One region of the Pseudoalteromonas sp. SWN166 genome, then DNA from elsewhere that is predicted to be linked to it. Evidence: predicted binding sites of a transcription regulator. Region 1 holds the regulator's gene; each other region holds the start of a gene.

Region 1 (7,452 bases):
TTAGTTTAGTGCCTCACCCACTATTTGATGTTGAAGGTCATAATTTAAATATAGTCGTCCCTCTTGCAGCATGGGAAGCGGCTCTTGGCACAAAAATTAATTTGCCGACATTAACAGGAAAAATTCAACTAACGATTCCGCCTAATAGCCAGTCTGGTCAACGTTTGCGTATTAAAGGTAAGGGATTAATTAGTAAAAAAGGCAAAGGTGACTTATTTGCTGTACTTAAAATTGTTAATCCAACATCTATTGATGAAACCAGTAAAAAGCTTTGGGAAGAATTAGCCGAAAAAGCTCACTTTGATCCCCGCAGCGACTGGAGTAAACCATAATGCAAATTATTGTGACACAAAAAGAAGATTTACTTACCAGTACAGAGCTATGTTTGAGTAGTGATATTAACGAAGCAATTTTATATGAGCTAGTTGAACATAGTATTGCTGTGCCTATTGAGGGAGAGCATGTTGCAGAATGGAAATTTACGGTATCTGCAGTAACCTTAGTCAAAAAAGCGGCCCGTATTCAGCATGACTTCTCGTTAGATTGGTCGGCAATAGCGTTAATTTTACAATTGCTGAATGAGCGTGATGAGTTGATTTTAGAAAACGAAATGTTAAAACGACATTTGAGTCGATTTAACCACTTGGAATAAAATCATTCTAATATCAGTGTTTAGCGTTTGCACACTCTTTAATGAGAGTGCGCTAGCTCCTAAAAATTAATGTGACTATTTTGATTTGTTCTTACTTTTAATTGAGATTAATCGCTTTAGTCGTATATTTTTTATAAGTAGTAATATCCCGCTTAGGCAAAAAAGTACACTGGTTGCTGCAAAACTAATAAGCAGTGGATTATTAAAATCCTCTCGCTCATCGTAATCCATAATATGTAACATCCAAAAAAAGTCGAATATTCGCCATAGTGTGCTGCGAATAGTCACTACTTTTCCGTTACTTGCAGCTAAGTAAAGTGTTGTACTCAACAAGTCGTCAAATTGTACCTGCCAAACATTGGTTTTATATCCTACTTCTCTGGTGCCCTTTTTTAGTAAGGTTGTACTTATTACTTGAGCGTCAATAAGCAAGTGGGCTTTAGCATTAGTAGTAATTTGTATTTTTGTAGGTGCCTCAAAAGGCCTTCCTGTAAGGGCATTAAAGCTTTGCTGTTCGGTATTACTAATAACGGTAATAATTGGTGTAGTTAAAAAAGCTTCAAATAATATTTGTGTTGGGTTAGCGACTTGCGACGTAATATTATCAAGTGATGTTGGATAATCGGCTTGTGTAAATGACTTACTAAGGGCTTTTGTTGCTAGATGTTTGCCGTGTACTTTATCAAGTGGAATTGCGCTCATAACTAAGCCACCTAGCAACCATGCTAAAATTTGTAGTGCTAATAAATAACCTAACCATTTATGAAACTTGCGCGCATGTTTAAATGTTTTTTTATTCATTTTTATAGTCTTATTATTTTTAGTGGTTAGTATATTACACTCATGGAATAAGTTACTGCGGCATTTTGTCGCAGTTTAAACTATAGCTTACTGTAATCATTTAGAAATTAAAGAGATTACATTTAAGTAACTAACATGATTTATTTGTTTAACTAAGCGGATTTTTTTGATAGTAAACGAGTTTTAAGTGCTGATAAATCCTTAAAAGCAGCTAAATATCCATATAAAGTGGTTAATTGAGCGTAGTTGATTTGGTATAACAGTAAAACTGCGTTAAAGTTTGCAATGAAATTATTAGAGGATAAATACGAAACAATGTCGGAAATTCAATTTTTAAATGTAGATCTTGAGCTTGAATCAAAGCAAGATATTAGTTTGCTAGTGGCAGATTTGAAGAAAGTCGCTACGATTTTACATTATGACAAAGACGAATACCGTCAATTAGCGCGTATTGAAGCTACAGGTGAGGTTAGCACACCTGATAAAGCAATAAACCATATATGTGAGCTTATTGAATCGTGTTCGCGTAACGCGCTAAAGCAATGGTTAGGTTGTTCACGTAGAACGTTTGATATTGGCTTTGAATCAGGCACATCTCCTAAGTGCTTTAACCAAGCCTTAGATGCAGATACATTATTACGTATATCTGCGATTGGTGCGGGTATGGAAATTACAATTTACCCAATCGAAAAGTAACTATCTTCGCTCTACGACTGCTGCGGTCATTTTTGATACGCAGCACAGCTCATTGCGGCTATTTGTAATTTTTATTTCCCATACTGAACTACGTTTGCCAATATGAAATGCTCTTGCCGTGGCAGTTAAAGTACCGTTGCGAGATGCTTTTAAATGGCTTGCGCTAATTTCCTGCCCTACACAGTAAAATTTTGTGAAATCGACAACAAAGTTAGCAGCATAACTCGCTACTGTTTCGGCAAGTACAACATTAGCACCACCGTGAACCATTCCCATTGGGTTATGATGCTCAGGTATGGCAGGCATAGTTGCAACTAAGTAATCATCACCAATTTCTGTGATTTCTATCCCCATAGTTTTCATCAGCGTACCTTGACCATTTATACCTTCATCTAGCTGTTTGCAAAACTCTAAAGTAATAGGTTGATACCAAATACTCATAACGACTCCTTTGCCTTTTTAATCATTTATAAACTTAGCTTTAGTTATATCCCTAAAATGTACACAAGTGAAATTACTTTGGCTATTTTAAGACATAATTTAAATTTGCGATTTTTATTTAACTGTATATACTCACAGTTAAATGTACTGTATGGAAAACCAGTTGTATGCGACCATTAACGAACCGCCAAGCTCAAATACTCGAACTAATTAAAGTTTTTATTAAAGACACTGGTATGCCTCCTACACGTGCTGAAATAGCGCAAACACTAGGTTTTAAAAGTGCCAATGCTGCTGAAGAACATTTAAAAGCACTTGCTAAAAAAGGCGCAATTAAAATGAAACCAGGTGCAAGCCGTGGTATTCAATTAATTGAAGAAGAAGAGCCTGAACAATTAGGTTTACCACTTATAGGGCGTGTTGCTGCTGGTTCACCTATTTTGGCGCAAGAGCACGTTGAAAGTCACTGTAAAATCGATCCTTTAATGTTTAAACCAGCCGCCGATTTTTTACTACGCGTTAACGGTATGAGCATGAAGGATATTGGTATTATGGATGGCGATTTACTTGCTGTGCATCGTACTCAAACCGCTGAAAACGGGCAAGTTGTTGTTGCCCGCGTAGATGAAGACGTAACTGTAAAACGTCTTGAGAAAGCGGGTCGTAAAGTATTACTTCATGCTGAAAACGACGATTTTGAATCTATTGAAGTAGATCTTGAGAATGAGTCTTTTAATATTGAAGGCTTAGCCGTTGGCGTTATAAGAAACGCTGATTGGATGTGACTTTAAAAATAGCTTTTAAACAAGCAGTTTTATAAATGCGTACTAATTAGTACGCATTTTCTGTTTTTAATTATGCGAAAAACAGCTAACTGATTATTTAGACTGTAAACTTTTTTCACTCATGCTTTTCTCCTTCCTTATGTGTTACACCCCTTTGTTTTGCTCGCTTTTTGAATGTTAAATAGTCGATATGCTTGCAGATACTTGATTGATTTTTAAATATTACTCGGTTGTTTTTTATACTAAAGCTTGCTTGTTGCTCATTTTTTAGCTAATCATTAGTGTGCTGAACTAACAATAACTCACAGCTTTTCAGTTTTGAGAACACACAATATACAAACTCTTTGTTGGGGCAGCGATACCAGTCAAAAAAACAAGATTGGTTAAATAATAAAAATAACGAATTGGCGTTTAAGCCGTATGCCTCTTCGCTTTGCACTCGCAATAGCATCAAAGGAGCCGTCACATGGGTAAACTGACCTCTACCTTGTGGCTTATATTATGTGTTTTTTCGCACCCAGTTTTGGCTAATAGCCAATACAATATGCGCAAAGGCGTAACCGATATAAGCAATAATGTATATCAGCTGCACATGACCATATTTATAATATGTTGTGTGATTGGGGTGATAGTGTTCGCAATTATGTTTTGGGCACTTATTCATCACCGTAAATCTAAAGGGGCTATACCTGCCCAATTTCACGAAAGCACTAAAGTAGAAATACTTTGGACAGCTATTCCATTCGTTATTTTAATTGCTATGGCAGTACCAGCCACTAAAACCCTAATTGCAATGGAAGATGCCAGCAAAGCTGATCTCACTATTAAAATCACAGGTTCGCAATGGAAATGGCACTATGAATATATGGGCGAAGACGTCGCATTTTATTCTATTTTATCCACCCCTCAAGACGAAATAGCGAATCTTGCAGATAAAAATCCTAACTACTTACTTGAGGTTGATAAACCTCTTGTACTGCCAATAAATCAAAAAGTACGTTTTTTAATGACCTCTGATGATGTTATTCACTCATGGTGGGTACCTGATTTTGCTGTGAAAAAAGACGCTAACCCGGGATTTATAAACGAAACATGGACCAATATTAACGAGGAAGGTATTTACCGAGGTCAATGTGCCGAGCTTTGCGGTAAAGATCATGGCTTTATGCCCGTAGTGGTTGAAGCTAAATCTGAAGCTGACTTTAAAGTATGGCTAGCCGATGCAAAGCAGGCGAAACAAAAAGCAGCATTAGCAGATGCCGCATTACTTGATAAAACCCTCCCAAAAGAAGAGTTAATGACTTTAGGCGAGCAAGTGTATATGGCCAGCTGCGCGGCGTGTCATCAGCCTACTGGCATGGGATTGCCGGGTGTTTTTCCTGCGCTTAAAGGCAGCCCGATAGTGCTTGGCGATATAAAAGATCACATTGATGTAGTTATCCATGGACGACCAGGTACGGCAATGCAAGCGTTTGCCAAGCAGTTATCTATAAAGCAATTAGCAGCTGTTATTACTTATAAACGTAATGCGTGGGGTAACGATACGGGTGATGTTATTCAGCCGAGTCAAATACAGGCAGCAATTGATGCCAAAGTGGAGGCGAACTAATGAGTAGCATAGTAGAACAACCTAACGCCAATGAAGCTGACCATGCTCATCATCCTGCAAAAGGCTTTAAACGCTGGCTTTATACAACTAACCATAAAGATATTGGTAGTTTATATTTAATTTTTTCGCTGACCATGTTTTTAATTGGCGGCGCAATGGCCATGGTGATCAGGGCTGAATTATTTCAACCTGGTTTACAGTTGGTCGATCCTCACTTTTTTAATCAAATGACCACAGTGCATGGCTTGATTATGGTGTTTGGTGCGGTTATGCCGGCCTTTACAGGCCTTGCTAATTGGATGATCCCTTTAATGATTGGCGCGCCAGATATGGCATTACCAAGAATGAATAACTGGAGCTTTTGGATTTTACCGTTTGCATTTTTAATCTTACTTGCATCGTTATTTATGCCTGGTGGGGGACCTGCATTTGGTTGGACTTTTTACGCACCGCTCTCTACAACCTATAGTAACGATAACACTGCAATGTTTGTATTTGCCGTACATATTATGGGGATTAGCTCAATAATGGGTGCAATCAATGTGATTGTAACCATAGTGAACCTACGTGCCCCCGGCATGACATGGATGAAGTTGCCCTTATTTGTATGGACGTGGTTAATTACTGCCTTTTTATTAATAGCGGTAATGCCAGTGCTTGCAGGGGCTGTCACTATGGTGCTTACCGATAAGTACTTTGCTACCAGCTTTTTTGATGCTGCAGGTGGCGGCGACCCGGTGATGTTTCAGCATATTTTTTGGTTTTTTGGTCACCCTGAAGTATACATAATGATTCTTCCTGCCTTTGGCATTATATCGACCATAGTGCCCACTTTTTCTCGTAAAAGACTTTTTGGTTATGCCTCAATGGTGTACGCCACATCCTCAATTGCGCTACTTAGCTTTATTGTATGGGCGCACCATATGTTTACCACTGGAATGCCGGTTGCTGGCGAGTTGTTTTTTATGTACGCGACCATGCTTATATCGGTGCCCACAGGGGTAAAAGTATTTAACTGGGTTGCCACAATGTGGAAAGGATCAATTACCTTTGAAGTGCCGATGCTTTTTAGTATTGCGTTTATTGTGTTGTTTACCATAGGTGGTTTTTCAGGGTTGATGCTAGCAATTACACCTGCTGATTTTCAGTACCACGATACTTACTTTGTGGTGGCACATTTTCATTATGTTTTAGTTACAGGGGCTGTATTTTCGATAATGGCGGGTGCTTATTATTGGCTGCCCAAGTGGACGGGCAACATGTTTAATATCACGTTAGCTAAATGGCATTTTTGGCTATCGCTGGTGAGCGTTAATGTTCTGTTTTTTCCTATGCACTTTGTAGGGCTTGCTGGTATGCCGCGTCGAATTCCCGATTACGCCCTGCAATTTGCCGACTTTAACGCAATTATAAGTATAGGCGGTTTTGCCTTTGGTTTATCGCAACTACTGTTTGTTGCTGTAGTAATTAAATGTGCACGTGGTGGCGATAAAGTGCCTGCAAAAGTATGGGATGGCGCAGAAGGCCTTGAGTGGGAAGTTGACTCTCCAGCGCCATATCATACTTTTTCTACGCCGCCGGTTATTAAGTAATGACACACGCACCGTTACTTAAGCGCTTGGTTCTTATTTGTATAGGTATGTTTGCCTTTGCGTTTGCCTTAGTGCCTTTGTACGACGTGTTTTGCGACGTAACAGGGCTCAATGGTAAACCGTCACTTGAGCAAGCAGAGCGAAGTACGCAAATAGTGCAAGACCGCGAAATAGGCGTGAGTTTTACAACTCATGCACAAGCTGGTGCGCCGTTTGTAGTTAAATCAAAAGAGTACAGCGTTACTGTTAAACCCGGTGCCATGCGTGAGGTGATGTTTAGTGCTAAAAATAGTAGTGACCTCGACAAAGTAATGCAAGCGGTGCCGTCTGTATCTCCAGGTAAAGCGGCTAAGTATTTACACAAAATAGCCTGTTTTTGTTTTGATCAGCAACCTCTAAAAGCAGGAGAAGAGCTTGAATTTAAATTACTGTTTTATGTTGATACCGCATTACCAAGCGATATTGAAGAGTTGACGCTGTCGTACACCGTATTTGATATTAGTGAGCAGCTAGTTGCGAGTAATAACTAGCCTGCATCTCTAGTGTAAAACTAGGAGTAAATAACATGAATCAAAAATATGAAAACTATTACGTACCAGAGCAAAGTCCTTGGCCTATTGTAGGGGCTATAGCATTATTTTTTATTGCTGTAGGCGCTGCATTAACTGTTATGAACGTAGGAAAAGAAGGCGGCAGTGGCGTTTATTTACTGTACGTTGGCATAGCTGTACTTTTGTATATGCTTTATAGCTGGTTTAAAAATGTCATCAGCGAGTCTGATCAAGGGTTGTACTCAGCACAAATGGATCGATCATTTAGGCAAGGGATGAGCTGGTTTATTTTTTCTGAAGTGATGTTTTTTATGGCCTTTTTTGG
Region 2 (7,452 bases), on a different contig from region 1:
GGGGATACCTTATAGCTCGCGAGCATATTGATATGCAAACCACCACAGACCCTTTTGCATTTAGCTGTGAGTTTGAACCAAACTTCCCATCGTTTATGCCGTTACACGAATGGATACCTAGCTTTTTTCAGGCGACCGGGGATTGTGGAAATATAGATTGGCAGTTTATTGGTTTGAGCATGCCTGCTTGGATGGAAATTATATTTGCGCTATTCTCAATCACTTTGTTTGCTTTAGTGATTAGCCGCTTAATAACAAAAAAATCGATTTAATATGTTTACCTTTTTTTCAAGCCAATTAGATGATCTTAAACACTTAAAAGTGCGCAAGCGCCAGGACGTAATAGCACTTTCGTTAAGTATGTTATCGCCAACTGATAAAGTGTTACTACGTATTATTAAATTAATATTACTAAGTCCACTATTTTTAATATTCACGGTATTTAAAGGTTGGATATTAATCCCGTTTTTGATACTTGGTGGGCTTTGCTATCCGCTATTAACAACACCTATTGAAATTAACTTTGCTAAAAAGCACTTAAGCGATGCATTAAAACAATTTAATCAGGGCGCATAGCGCCCTGATTATTACTTAATAGCTTTAAAGTGAAATTTTCCCCTCTAATTTAGCTAATAGTTTTTTACCAATTCCTTTAACTTGCGATAAATCACTGACGCTTTTAAATTCACCGTTTTCTTCACGATAATCCACAATTGCCTGCGCTTTTTTCTTACCTATACCCGGTAGCTTAGCAAGCATATCTGCATCAGCATTATTTATACTAATTGTCTCAACTTGAGGCATTTGCTTGGTTACTTCCGATAGTTGTGCATATACGGTAGTTGCAGGTAGTAAGCATAATAAGCTTATGATGAGTAAATTTTTTAACGTTTTCATTAAACTTGCCCTTATTCTTCTTTTCTTAATTTTGAGTATTGCTCAGGAAATCAATAAATAAGGAACTGTAAAGTTCATCACTTAAAGTGTACCTAAGCGCATTATCACTATGATCCGAAATCCTGAAAATGCAGCTGGTACAACAAGTGATTGCTTAACTAAAGTAAAGTTACCGTTTTTTGTCAAATTTAAGACACCTAAAAATTAATACTTCACGCTTGCAAATTTACTTACAAACCATTACTGTACATAAAAACAGTAATCTAATGGTTTTTACAAACCACGGTGCCAAGCAATTTTGCAGGAGAAATCATGGCTGTTGTTGTTAAATATGTTGTAGAACGAAACGGAGTCGAGCGTATGACGTTTACTACCAAAAAAGAAGCTGATGCTTATGACAAGATGCTCGATATAGCAGAATCACTTGAGCTAATGCTAGAAAAGGTAGACGTACCGCTTAGTGAGCAACAAATTGAATCACTTGCTTTAGAAATAGCGAAAAGCAAAGATGACTTTATGACTATATTAAAGGGCGGCAAAGATCCCGTTGTTGCCAAAGCGCCAACAAAAAGTAAAAAGTCAGATAATGTTGCATCAATTGAAGATAGCAACGATAAAAAAGCAAGTTAATTCGTAGATTGCCCTTTCCTCGGACGGGACAAACTAAATAAAAAAGGGAGCAACTAAGTTGCTCCCTTTTTTATTATACCAATTCACTTAATTAAGTGATCTATTTTGAGGGTAAAAAAACGTGTTGATAGCTAGGCAAAAAATTCGATATTTAGTTGTTCTAAATGATAATTTTTTAACGCCAGTAGCGACACATTAGCCCCGCAAAATGATTAAGTATTATTGCGGATTGGTATTAATTACTACTCATTCAAAAATGAGTAGTAATTGCTATTTAAAGCTCTTTTTCTACTTCATCAAATAAAGCGGTAATGTTTTGCTCTGGCTCTTTTGTAGCTAAGCTAACAACAACAATTGCGATACTAGATAAAATAAAGCCAGGTACTATTTCGTACATAAAGCTACTTAAGCTTTCACCATTAATAGTAAACGGACCATAAACCCAAACAAGCACTGTAAACGCACCTACTAACATACCCGATAACGCACCGGCAAAATTCATACGTTTCCAGTAAAGGCTGAACAGCACCAATGGACCGAAAGCAGCACCAAAGCCTGCCCATGCATTACTTACTAGGTCTAAAATAGAGCTATCTCTGTCGTAAGCTAAGTAAATAGCAAACATAGCCACTACGGCAACGCTAATTCGACCAACAGTAACTAATTCAAAGTCGCTAGCATCTTTACGTAAAAATGTTTTATATAAATCTTCAGTCAATGAACTTGAGCTTACTAGCAATTGCGATGAGATAGTACTCATGATAGCAGCCAAAATTGCAGCTAGTAAAAAGCCAGCAATAAGTGGGTGGAACAATAACTCAGAAAGAATTAGGAAAATCGTTTCAGGATCTTCAACTACAATATTATTTTCATAAGTATAAGCAGCACCAAATATACCAGTACCAACAGCACCAAGGGCAGCAACAATCATCCATGTCATACCAATACGGCGAGCTTTAGGCATATCCTTAACACTACGTACCGACATAAAACGAACGATGATATGTGGTTGACCAAAATAACCTAAACCCCATGCCATTGCAGAAATAATACCCAATGCAGAGCCTGCTCCAATCCAGTTAAGCATATCTGGGTTTACGCTATGCAGAGTTGACTCTAGAGGTTGTTCTAGTAAAGAGTATGCTACGGTAGGCACTAGAATCAGTGCGATGAACATAATACAACCTTGCACAAAGTCAGTTAAGCTAACCGCTAAAAAACCACCAAACAAAGTATATAAAACTACAACACCCGTTGTAATGTATAAACCTACTTCATAACTTAGACCAAATGAGCTTTCAAACAATTTTCCGCCGGCTACAACACCAGATGACGTGTAAAGAGTAAAGAAGACGATAATCACAACAGCTGATACAACTCGTAATAAGTTTGACTTATCATTGAAGCGATTTGAGAAGTAATCTGGGATTGTTATAGAGTCATTTGCTTTTTCAGTGTACACACGCAATCTTGGTGCTACTAACAGATAGTTTAACCAAGCACCAATCACCAAACCGATTGCTATCCATGTACTACTAAAACCAGTCACAAACATCGCACCAGGTAGGCCCATTAAAATCCAGCCACTCATGTCAGATGCACCTGCAGATAGTGCAGCAACACTTGGTGATAGATTTCGTCCACCTAACATGTAACCTGATACATCGCCAGTAGATTGCTTATATGCATATAGTCCGATACCTAACATTACAACAAAATATAATGCTAGTGAAATAATCATTCCTGTTTCCAAATTAGCCTCCGCATAATTATTAATAACAGGCTCTTGATCCGAATATTGACTCTTAAAATATTATAATAAAGACACTATTAGGATAAAAACCATTCTCGCTGACTATATCATGCCTAACAATAAAATCTCCAACTTGTTGCTTCCAGCTGATACAAAAATACTCATGTTGAATGATTTTAAAGCGAATTGGTAAAATATAATGAATTAAATAGAAGAAACACCTTAATTTATAATGATAATTTATTAATCATGCAAATATACGTAATGCTATTTTGAATCTTTTGCCATATATTATTACAATACCCAATTACATCACTCTTACGGAACTGTTTATGTATTTTTACGCTGCACGTCAACCGATTTTAGATAGAGATAAAAAACTTATCGGTTATGAGCTTTTATTTCGTGATGGCGTTGATAACGTATTTCCCGATATAGATGGTGACGAAGCAACAACACGACTTATAGAGGGTAGCCAGTTTAATTTTGGTTTAGAAGATTTAACTGACAATAAACCTGCCTATATAAACTTCACCCTAGAAACACTATCAAAGGGTTACCCTACACTACTAGGTAAAGACACTATAGTTGTAGAAATACTTGAAACTATCCAGCCTGGTAAGCGTTTATTAGCTATCGTTAAAGATTTAAAAGATAAAGGTTACACTATTGCTCTTGATGACTATATTCATCAACCTGTATGGCGTCATTTTTACCCATTTATTGATATTATTAAAATAGACTTTTTAGCATCCGATATAGATACAATAAAAACGGTTCTAAACGATTTAAAACCGCACTCACATATTAAGTTACTTGCCGAAAAAGTAGAAACCTATGAAATTTACCAACAAGCTTTAGAGCTTGGGTTTGATTATTTCCAAGGATTTTTCTTCTCAAAACCTGAAATGGTACAAAGTAAGGCTCTACCACCTTCAGAAATGGCATTAGCTGAATTACTTTACGAAACATCAAGTGTTGATATGGATCTTAAGAAAATCACTGATGTGTTTGAACGTGATGTAAACCTATCTTATAAATTACTTAGGTATTCAAATTCTGCCGCATTTGCAAGACGCGCAGAAATAAGTACCATTAAGCAAGCTCTTATAGTGCTTGGCGCCAATGAAATTAAAAAGCTATTGTCACTACTGTTTGCAGCACAAGTATCAGCAGACAAACCTGTAGAGCTAATTAGGCTATCGCTTACGCGCGCTCGATTTGCTGAATTGCTCGCTATATCCCATGGGCAGTTTAAAGATACCGGCATGGCATTTTTAACCGGTATGATGTCGCTAATGGATGCTATTTTAGATGAGAGTATGGAAAGCGTAATGAAAAAGCTTCCACTTTCTAATGATATAAAAGCAGCGCTATTAAACGATGAAGGCTTGCTAGCAAAATATTTAAACTTAGTTAAATACTACGAACAAGCAAACTGGTCAGCTGCAAACGAGCTAACGAAAGAGCTAAATCTAGGTGAAAAAGTTCCCGATGCTTATCATGAAGCGCTAGCTTGGGTTAATGAACAAATGCAGTTAGTAGTGAACGAAAAATAAACTACCTGAACTCTGGTTAAGATATTTACTAATATATTAAATCATAATGATATTTAAATTTATTTTTCTCTAGCCAGAGATTTTCAGTGAAAACAAGGCGAACTTACGCGTCAATAGTTAGCCTATTGCAAGTAAATTCAACGTAGTTAGCGCTGAAAATAACTGCTCGAGATAGATTTATTATCCAGAGTTCAGGTTAAATATATAAACAGCAAATAAAAACGCCAGCATTTAGCTGGCGTTTTTATGAGTGGCTTTTCAATTATAAACTTTCTAAAAAGTCTTCATCAAAATCAGCTGGCTCTTCTTTTATTGGTGGGTTGCCATCGTACAGCTCATAAATCTGACGCTGGAAGTAAATATCTTTTACAAATAAGTACGGATCAAGTGAATCATTTAATAGCCCTTCTTGTGGGATTAATGATGCACGCGCCTCAACTGCTTTTAAAACAAACACTAGAATAGTTTGTGGAGTCGTTAGCGCAACTTCAGGTAATACAAAGTTGTCGACTACATCACCGGTCAGGTTACGTGCTGTTGTAGGACCCATGCCAGGTAGCATTAAATAAGCACCATCACCCACGCCCCATACACCTAACGTTTGTCCAAAGTCTTCATCTACAATTTCAAGACCAAGTGAACTGGCTACATCAAAAATACCAAAAATACCAACCGTAGAGTTAACTAAAAAACGCGCTAAGCTCACACTTGCATTACCCGGTTTACCTTGCAAACCCGCATTAATCATATCGACAGGTGCTGTAATATTACCTGTAAAATTAACAATACCGTTTCTTACCGGTACAGGCGTTACTTCAACATAACCTACAGCAACTGGGCGCAATAAATAAGCATCCAGTACATCCATATTAAAGTCGTATAACGGACGATTAATACTTTGCAGCGGATCTCTGTCATCTACTTTGCTTTGTGGTACTTGAGCACACCCGGCTAGTATCAATAAACATAAAAAAGTAAAACTGTGTTTTAACATCTAACGTCCTTAAGGTATTAATGTATCAATTTGAAGTTGGTAGTCACTTACACTTTCACGCTTTAACGACTCTGAATGACCTTCTAGCTCACCAGAACTTGGCATAACCGAGTCATCTATAGAAATACGCGCCGAAATAATAATATTTTCTGCACTAGATAAGTTAAGCCCTGTAACCATCGCACTACTATCACTCAACTCTACTGTAATTGGAAATGAATATTTAGCGAGTTTAACAGCAGCTAGCGGCATTGGCGAACCCGTTGCTGCTTTTGCAAATATAAACAAAATACCGTCTTTTGGTTGTTTATCAATAAGCTCTTTTGCAATATCTACGGTAACAGCAATCCTGCTACTGTTACTGATAGTAGCAGGTATAACAGAGCCTTCACTTTGCATTTTCTGTTCTATATCACTAATACGCTCAGAGATCATGCTATAGCGAGAATCATTTTTTTCCATACTCGCTAATAAAACCTCAAAAGCGGCTTTGGCTTGCGGCCAATCTTTACGCTCATACGCTATCAGCGCGAGTAACGAAATAGCATCTAAATTTGTAGGCTCAACTTTTAGTACTTTTGAAAGCATACCTGCCGCACGGGTCATATTAGCTTCACTGCCTTCAAGTAATAAAACCTGGCTGTAACTAATAAGTACCTGCATATTATCAGGGTTCATACGCAATGCTTTATCAAATGACTGCTGCGCCATATCAAACTCGTTCAGTGACATAGCAACTCGACCAAGTAGCATCCAAGCAACTTCGTCATCGCCAGAGCGGCTAAGCTTAGTACGAAGCGCCAATGCAAAAGCCTGCAGCTCATTTTGGCTAAGTGGTTCGCCTGTTTGCATTACAGCGCGCTCGCCGTAATCAGCTAAATTATCCATTGCATCATGCCAAGCTGATATTTGTTGCTGGCTACCCGTTAGACCATAAAAAACACCGGTGAGTGCCAGAACAAACGCGCCACCCGTTAAAGCAAAAATACGATTATTACCTTTGCTGTTTAGTGATTTTTCTGGTGATAGCTCGTTCAATAAACGGCGTTTTAATTCAACGATTGATTCTGCATGATTTACGCTATCAATACGTTGATTATCTAAATCAGTTTGCAAATCAACTAAACGCTGCTCATATATGCTAATTAGCTCAGCATTGGCATTATGAGTAATTGTTTGTACACGCTCTTTTTTTAAAAAAGGTAACATCACAAACCCAAGAGCAATCAGTGTGAGTAAAACAAAACACGCCCACATTAAAATCATTTAACTTTGCTCCTGACGTTTATTTTGTTCAATTAGCTTAGCTAACAGCATTTCGTCGTCGCTGCTCCACGTTTGTTTTACTGATGCTTTTCGCTGACGAATAACAATAAAACCAAAGCCGACTATGACAATTAATACAGGTAATACCCACAGTACTAAAGTCGCTGGTGTAACCGGTGGATCGTAATGAACAAAATAGCCAAAGCGGTCGATCATGTAATCAATCACTTCGTCTTTGCTCTTACCTTCTTTAACTAACACGAGTACTTTATCGCGCAGGTCTTTGGCAACAACAGCATCTGAATCTGCAATGTTTTGATTTTGACATTTAGGGCAACGTAGCTCTTTAGTCA
Region 3 (7,452 bases), on a different contig from region 1:
TGCCGTGTATTGAACGTAATGCAATGGGCGCGATTAAAGCAATTAACGCTTCACGCTTAGCTATACGTGGCAGTGGCGAGCAAAAGGTATCACTTGATAAAGTGATTAAAACCATGCTTGAAACTGGTAACGATATGAAAACCAAATACAAAGAAACCGCTCGCGGTGGATTAGCAGTTAATATTATCGAATGCTAGCCAGCTCTTTATAAAAGTAAAAAGCCGTCTATTTAAAAATAGACGGCTTTTTTATTACTCGTTTAATGTAGTTACATTATTTAACGGGTAACTCTATATCTGCAAATAATTTATCTACATCATCTTGGTTACGTAATAAGCTTGCTCGCTCTACTCGCTCTTTAGTTAAGTGTGGAGCAAAACGTTCGATAAAATCATACATGTAAGTACGTAAAAAGCTGCCCTTTCTAAAACCAATTTTGGTCGTGCTAGCTTCAAATAAATGGCTTGCATCAATACACACTAAATCTGTGTCGCTCACTTGATCTATCGCCATTGACGCAACAACACCAACTCCTAGCCCTAAACGTACATATGTTTTTATAACATCGGCATCGGTTGCAGTAAATACAATGTGTGGCTCAAGTCCGTGTGCGCTAAATGCTTTATCAAGCTCTGAGCGACCCGTAAAACCAAATACATAGGTAATAAGCGGGTACTGAGCAATATCAGCCACAGTTAAACTATTTGCCTTTTTAGCGAGCGGATGGTCTTTAGCAACAACAATACTGCGGTTCCAATGGTAACAAGGCAGCATCACTAAATCTGAATACAAATGCAGCGCTTCTGTAGCAATAGCAAAATCAGCATCACCGCGTGCTGCCGCATCAGATATTTGCTGTGGTGTCCCTTGGTGCATATGAAGTGATACCGCAGGGTATTTTTTCATAAAGCCTTGAATAACATTAGGCAAAGCATAACGAGCTTGGGTATGTGTAGTTGCTATGTTTAACTTACCCTGGTCAGGCAACGTATGTTCATTAGCAACTGCTTTAATACCTTCTACTTTAGAGAGTATTTCGCGAGAAATATTAATAATATCTTCGCCAGCACCCGTTACATGCGTTAAATGCTTACCACTGCGGCCAAAAATTTGTACACCCAACTCATCTTCTAGCATGCGTACTTGTTTAGAAATTCCTGGCTGCGAGGTAAATAAACTCTCAGCAGTCGCTGAAACATTTAATTTATGATTTTGTACTTCTACTATGTATCTGAGTTGTTGTAATTTCATGGCTGCAAATTTTAACGTTATTATTCATATTATTTATAAAGGCAATACCACTTAAAACCAAGTGTTATTTACATAAAATAGTACTTTAAGGCTTTAGGTATGCAATTATCTGATTAGAGCTCAAGGCTAGCATAATAAATATGCTTGAGGTAGCGATGATTATTCAGCTTAAATTTATAAGCCCTTAGGCTTACTGCAGTTTATAAAGGGCTGAACCTATCAATTTTTGGTATATTTTTAAGTTAATCGGCGCAAAGCTACCCTGTTAACACATATTTAATGTAAGATTATAAAATTAGCTTATATATCCGAGAATTACACCATGATCGTTTCTATTATAATAGTGCTTATAGTTGCATTGATTGTGATTGCACTTTGGGTAAGTGCTGTACAACAACACAAAGAAAAACAAGAAGCGGAACGCCGTAAAGAGCTTACAAAACAAAAAGCTATAATAGAAGAAACAGAAGAAGCGCTAATGAATAGTGCCAATATTCCTCTTTCTGAAAATATAATCCGTGTATTGCAACGCCGTATTTACGAAGCATTAAATACGATGGTTACTAATTCGCCAACATCTAAAGCACTTAAAAGCCGCTTAGGTGAGGCTAAAACGCACCTCTCCAATGCAGTTCTAGACAACAGCAGTGAAGCCCTAGCATTACCCAATAATGACAAACAACTTGTTGGCCTAATTCAAGGCATCAAAAAATTGCGCTCAATTTTACGCTCTGAACATAATAAAGGTCGTATTGATAGCCAAGTTTTTGTTTTAGAAGATAAACGCCTCGAAAAACTACAACTACGTATTAATATTGAAAGCCAAATAAAGCGTGGTTTGTCTGCCCGTTCAGCCAGTATGGTTGGCTCTGCAAGACAGTACTTTGAAAAAGCGCAAGCAACTCTCAGTGCAGTCACCTATTCTGACGAATATGTAACAGCAAAACGCCTGGAAGTTGAAGGTTACTTAGAAGCCATAAGTGTTGAACTAAGAGCTTCTAACGCAAGCGCACTTAAAAAGAAAACAGAAGCTGAGCAAGATGATTTAGACATATTGTTTGCTCCTAAAAAGAAATGGTAGTGTTTTTATAAAAGCATTAAAAAGCCTGCACAAATTAAATTTGTGCAGGCTTTTTTTATTTTTCGTTAGCCATTAAGACAAAAATGCAAACTTGAAAACAAACAAGGCTGTTAATATCCAAACACTAATACTGACTTGATCTTTTTTACCACACAATACTTTAACCGCGGTGTAAGATATAAAGCCAAGCGCAATACCGTGCGCAATCGAGAATGTTAATGGTGTCATTAGCAACACAACCGTTACGGGAATTGCATCGGTCATATCATCCCAATCTACAAACTTCAAATTTTGCAGCATCAATACTGCGACGTACAAAATAGCGCCCGCGGTTGCATATGCCGGTACCATTTGTGCGAGCGGTGCAAAAAACATCATCAGTAAAAAGCAAATGCCAACAACAACGGCCGTTAAACCCGTACGTCCGCCAACAGATACGCCAGCAACCGATTCTATATAAGATGTAGTAGTTGAAGTACCTAACATTGCACCTGCGATAGTTGCTGAGCTGTCAGCACTTAATGCGCGTCCTAAACGAGGCATATTGCCCTTTTCATCAGCTAAACCCGCTTTTTGGGTTACAGCAACTAACGTACCTGAAGTATCAAAAAGATCGACAAATAAGAAGGCAAAAATAACACTCATCATTGATATATCAAAAGCGGCTGCAAAATCTAGCTGCATAAAAGTAGGCATTATTGATGGTGGCATAGCCATAACACCGTGATATTCAACAAGCCCAAAACTTAGAGCAATACCAGTCACTAATAAAATACTAATAAGTACGCCACTTTTAAAATCGCGGTATAAAAGTGCAGCTATTACAAAGAAGCTTAATATTGCCAATAGTGGTCCAGGAGAAGTAATGTCACCCAACTGCACTAATGTTGCTGGGCTTGAGACAATAATGCCTGCATTTTTAAGTGCAATTAATGCTAAAAAAGCACCTATGCCCGTAGCGATAGCTCGCTTTAGCACCAGAGGTATAGCATTAATAATCCACTCTCTGACTTTGAATAAACTTAAAAACAAAAATATGCAACCCGACATAAATACAGCCCCTAACGCGGCTTGCCAGGTATAATCCATGCCTAATACGACACCATACGTAAAAAAGGCATTTAGTCCCATACCAGGTGCTAATGCTAATGGATAATTAGCCCACAAACCCATTATGAAACAGCCTATCGCTGCTGCTATACATGTAGCTACAAATGCAGCCCCTTGATCCATCCCTGTTTCAGCAAGCATAGCCGGGTTTACAAATACAATGTATACCATAGTTATAAAGGTAGTTAGGCCAGCAACGCACTCGCGTTTAACTGTTGAATTATTTTCGCTCAGTTTAAATAAGGCTTCAAACATAATAAACTTGTGATAGTAAAAAGTGGCGGGATTTTAACATAAAAATTATCTTTTACAGGACATTTTACCTTGCTATATACTAAACTATTAAAGTAATTAAAATAATAAATTAACCAATATGCTTAAAACAACACCTTGCGAGCAAGACTTAGCGCAACAGCTAGATAATATTTTAGGTTTTGTGACTCAACCTGAAAATACTTCTGTGCCTATTGATAATAAAAAAAATGAGCAAAGTACTTTAAATAAAGCCCTATATTATTTAAAAAATAATCAACCCCCATTAGCAGCAAAATGGATGCGCCTTGCTGCAATGGCAGGAAACCAAAGAGCACAGTTTTATTTGGGTTTATTTTTTGTGAAAGGTGAAGGCGTGCCACAAAGTGTGTTTCATGCTGCAGCTTGGTTAAGCTTGGCAAGTAGTCAGGGATACGCCCCTGCCACTGCAGCGGTTACAGATATACGTAAGCATATTGAAACTAAGCGATTTAAAGATGCCCAATGTTATGCAGCAAGTTTGTACGAACAAATCCATCAACTCCAGTTTTCTCAGATGATCCCTCGCACGAGTGAAAACACATAGGCTAACTATGAAAAAAGTACTGTATACAGTGTTTGAAAGTACTGTATATGGTTACAAAGACAATTCTATACAGTATAAAACCCCAAAATTAAGACACTACTCAAAAATTTATTTTTAGAATACCTTCTCAAAAACAACCCTATAACAAGCTGATTAATAAAGAATTATAAATTAAAAAAAATAAAAACAATGATCAAAAGCTGAATAACTGTACAAATAAATAGCATAAAAGGCTTGCACGAAAGCACTGTATAAACTACTGTATATGAATACTGTATAAAAACCCAGTGAGTGAAATTATGTTACAGACTATTACCGTAAGAACAGTTAAAAGTTACCAACAAGATGAGCAAAGCGATTGCGTAAATTTGATTCAGATTGAAGATGAAATTTCAGCGACCTTTGAGCTTTTAAAAGTATTACACCAATACAATAGCTCTAATGCTTGGACGTTATTAATTGCTCCAGACCATGTACCGAGTAAAGCTTTACTTGATTCATGCTCAATTGATACAAGTAAACTCTTAGTAATTAGGCAAAAACACCTAGTAAATTTAGAGTATGTATTAAATTCTGCATTACATAACGGAAATTTTGCAGCGGTAATTACCTGGACCGATATAGTTAATAACCAATTACTTACTAATCTATCGTTCGATTTGAGCAAAACGAATACAAAACTATACTGTTTTACAAAAAAGGCTCAAACAACAGAGATACCACTCGCCCAACAAGCTTGTTAAACTAATGTTTTAGACTCTGTATTATTATTATGACCTCACTCAATACCACATTATGTTTTTGCAGCAGTGGGCACGATTATGCCAATTGCTGCGAGCCGCTTCACTTATATGTTAAGCAAGCTGACACTCCAGAACAACTTATGCGCTCACGATTTAGTGCTTATGTTATTAAAAATGCAAAATATGTTTATCAAACCTACGCTGAAGAAAAACAAGCTGAAAACCCTGTTAAAGAAATCAATGATTTTGCTAACAGTTGTCGATTTATCAATCTTGATGTAATTAGCTCAAGCTATGATGAAGACACTGGCAATGTAGAATTTAAAGCCCAATATTTTTATCAAAACTTATTTTGTGAACTTCACGAAAAATCGCAGTTTATTAAAGAAAATTCCAAATGGCGTTATTTAGATGGTGCTATATACCCAGTTGAAGATATTAAAGTGGGCAGAAATGATGATTGCCCGTGCGGTAGCACTAAAAAATATAAAAAATGCCATAGCGTGTAATAATTTTATTTGATCATTTATTACCTACAAAGTGTTTTTAAGTATCACGAGCTTTATTAGCTAGCTCAGCTTAAAAGCACACTTTGTTACGCCCTTGTGTTTTAGACTCATACATTTTTTCGTCTGCGATCTGCACCGTATTTTTGTTACTTTCGTAAGGTTGTAAAGTTGAACCGCCAATACTAATGGTAACAAACCCGTACTCTGAATATTTATGAAGGATTTTTAAGTCGATTATATTTTTTTTGATTTTATCGGCAACACAAATTGCACCTTCAGTGCTTGTATGAGGTAAAACAACTACAAACTCTTCGCCGCCATAACGCGCTACAAAATCTGTTGGCCTTTGCAAACTATTAGTAATAGTTTGTGCAACAAGGTTTAATACCGTATCACCTTGCACATGACCATAAATATCGTTGTATTGCTTAAAGTAATCTATATCGATGAGTAATAGTGCATAGTCGACTTTTTCTCGTAAGGCACTTCGCTCCATTTTACTAAAGTGTGCATCAAAATAGCGCCGATTAAACACTTTAGTTAAATCATCTAAAAATACTTTTTGATTGAGTAAGTCGTGCTGTAATTTTAATGTTATATGTGCACGAACTCTTCTAAATAATGTTTCTGTATTAATTGGCTTTTTAATAAAATCAACAGCTCCAGCTTCCCAGCACTCCCTTTCTTCGTTTTCAAAGGATGTAACAAAAATAACCGGGATATCTTGTGTTTCAGTATTATTTTTTAATTTTAAGCATGTTTCAATACCGCTCATTCCACCCATATTAATATCGAGTAGAATTATATCGGGTACAGCTGCATTACAAATTTCAATTGCCTCTTCACCACTTCCAGCTGTGGTCACATTAAAATGCTCAGATAATATTTTTTTTAATACAATTAAGCTTAATAACTGATCGTCAACTATAAGTACTTTAGAGTTCTTTAAACTTAACTTTAATTGATGGTCAGAGTAATTTATCGGCATGATACAACTATTTTATTTTATTAATTAAACACACCCTATAGCACTATTTTTTGTTATGCAAATGTTAATTAATTGGTTGCTACTCAATTACCAATAAGAATTAGTCCATCGAAAACTTTTAAAGTATAAAAACAAAAAATGAGCCACTTGGGCTCATTTTTATAACTTCGAATACTTAATTAAATTAAGTATTATTCGTCATCATCTAAATCTAACTGTTGACGCTGAGCAGGTCGAGCTAAAATCTCTACATAGAAAGAGGTCAAACCTTGCTTTTCAATTTCGCCAATTTGGTTACTTAATTCAGCAACGTGCACAACTTGCGCATCTTCAGCTGTATTACCAAACTTACAGTCAAATGCCCAATAGTCAGCATCTTCAGGTAGCGTTTTATTACGCTCTCTTTTCAAATATTTTTTCACTTCGTGCTTTGCAGCATCAACCATACGAGGGTATTTGATTTTCTCGTGATTTAGCGTGAATGTTTTCTTCATTACGTTCCTAATTACCTTGGTTTAATGATAATGGCATTTCATGTCATACCATTTGACGCCATTATAGCAATTGCATTTAATTTTTGGATGCTTTTTTTTCATTAAATCAATTATTAGCAAATATATAAAGCAGACCCGTTATAAAGCATATATTAACTGATGATTATTACAATCATATATCACACAGCAATAAGCTGAAGTGGTTGATGTATTGCATCATTATTAAGGCTGTCATAAAAAGCTGCTGCATCTATTGGTGGATTAGCTAATTGCGTTTGTTCGCTTTTAATTCTTCTTCTGACAGCAAGTTCACAGTTATCTATTATATGAAGTGGAATATGCTTATCATCATTTCTAATCGCAAGCGGTTCAGGGTTTAAGCATTGTATTAGCTTAATGCTCGTCATGCCGCTACGCTCTCCTTCTTGAGATATTAAT

Evidence for each region. The regulator LexA, encoded in region 1, represses DNA repair genes until DNA is damaged. The targets are predictions, from matches to a motif close to TACTGTATNNNNATACAGTA.
Region 2: the regulator LexA is predicted to act here: its motif matches at 1,139-1,158, upstream of I6F49_RS06355 (YebG family protein).
Region 3: the regulator LexA is predicted to act here: its motif matches at 4,538-4,557, upstream of I6F49_RS17810 (SulA-like leucine-rich domain-containing protein).

What each region holds. Positions count from the first base shown of each region.
Region 1 covers NZ_JADYXB010000021.1:44,356-51,807, reverse strand. Annotated here, with positions in the region: gene I6F49_RS13370 (DnaJ C-terminal domain-containing protein) at 1-332, shown strand, start outside; gene I6F49_RS13365 (chaperone modulator CbpM) at 332-652, shown strand; gene I6F49_RS13360 (hypothetical protein) at 728-1,453, opposite strand; gene I6F49_RS13355 (hypothetical protein) at 1,769-2,149, shown strand; gene I6F49_RS13350 (PaaI family thioesterase) at 2,150-2,590, opposite strand; gene lexA (transcriptional repressor LexA) at 2,758-3,375, shown strand; gene coxB (cytochrome c oxidase subunit II) at 3,842-4,984, shown strand; gene ctaD (cytochrome c oxidase subunit I) at 4,984-6,576, shown strand; gene I6F49_RS13330 (cytochrome c oxidase assembly protein) at 6,576-7,106, shown strand; gene I6F49_RS13325 (cytochrome c oxidase subunit 3) at 7,142-7,452, shown strand, end outside.
Region 2 covers NZ_JADYXB010000007.1:117,685-125,136, reverse strand. Annotated here, with positions in the region: gene dsbB (disulfide bond formation protein DsbB) at 1-272, shown strand, start outside; gene I6F49_RS06365 (DUF6170 family protein) at 274-576, shown strand; gene I6F49_RS06360 (ComEA family DNA-binding protein) at 601-897, opposite strand; gene I6F49_RS06355 (YebG family protein) at 1,210-1,527, shown strand; gene putP (sodium/proline symporter PutP) at 1,802-3,280, opposite strand; gene I6F49_RS06345 (EAL and HDOD domain-containing protein) at 3,613-4,839, shown strand; gene I6F49_RS06340 (MlaA family lipoprotein) at 5,102-5,833, opposite strand; gene ccmI (c-type cytochrome biogenesis protein CcmI) at 5,843-7,099, opposite strand; gene I6F49_RS06330 (cytochrome c-type biogenesis protein) at 7,100-7,452, opposite strand, start outside.
Region 3 covers NZ_JADYXB010000043.1:6,519-13,970, forward strand. Annotated here, with positions in the region: gene I6F49_RS17785 (L-serine ammonia-lyase) at 1-197, shown strand, start outside; gene cysB (HTH-type transcriptional regulator CysB) at 274-1,251, opposite strand; gene I6F49_RS17795 (hypothetical protein) at 1,574-2,332, shown strand; gene I6F49_RS17800 (NCS2 family permease) at 2,405-3,697, opposite strand; gene I6F49_RS17805 (tetratricopeptide repeat protein) at 3,816-4,280, shown strand; gene I6F49_RS17810 (SulA-like leucine-rich domain-containing protein) at 4,580-5,023, shown strand; gene I6F49_RS17815 (YchJ family protein) at 5,053-5,532, shown strand; gene I6F49_RS17820 (diguanylate cyclase) at 5,603-6,520, opposite strand; gene I6F49_RS17825 (DUF6172 family protein) at 6,712-7,014, opposite strand; gene I6F49_RS17830 (VC2046/SO_2500 family protein) at 7,194-7,452, opposite strand, start outside.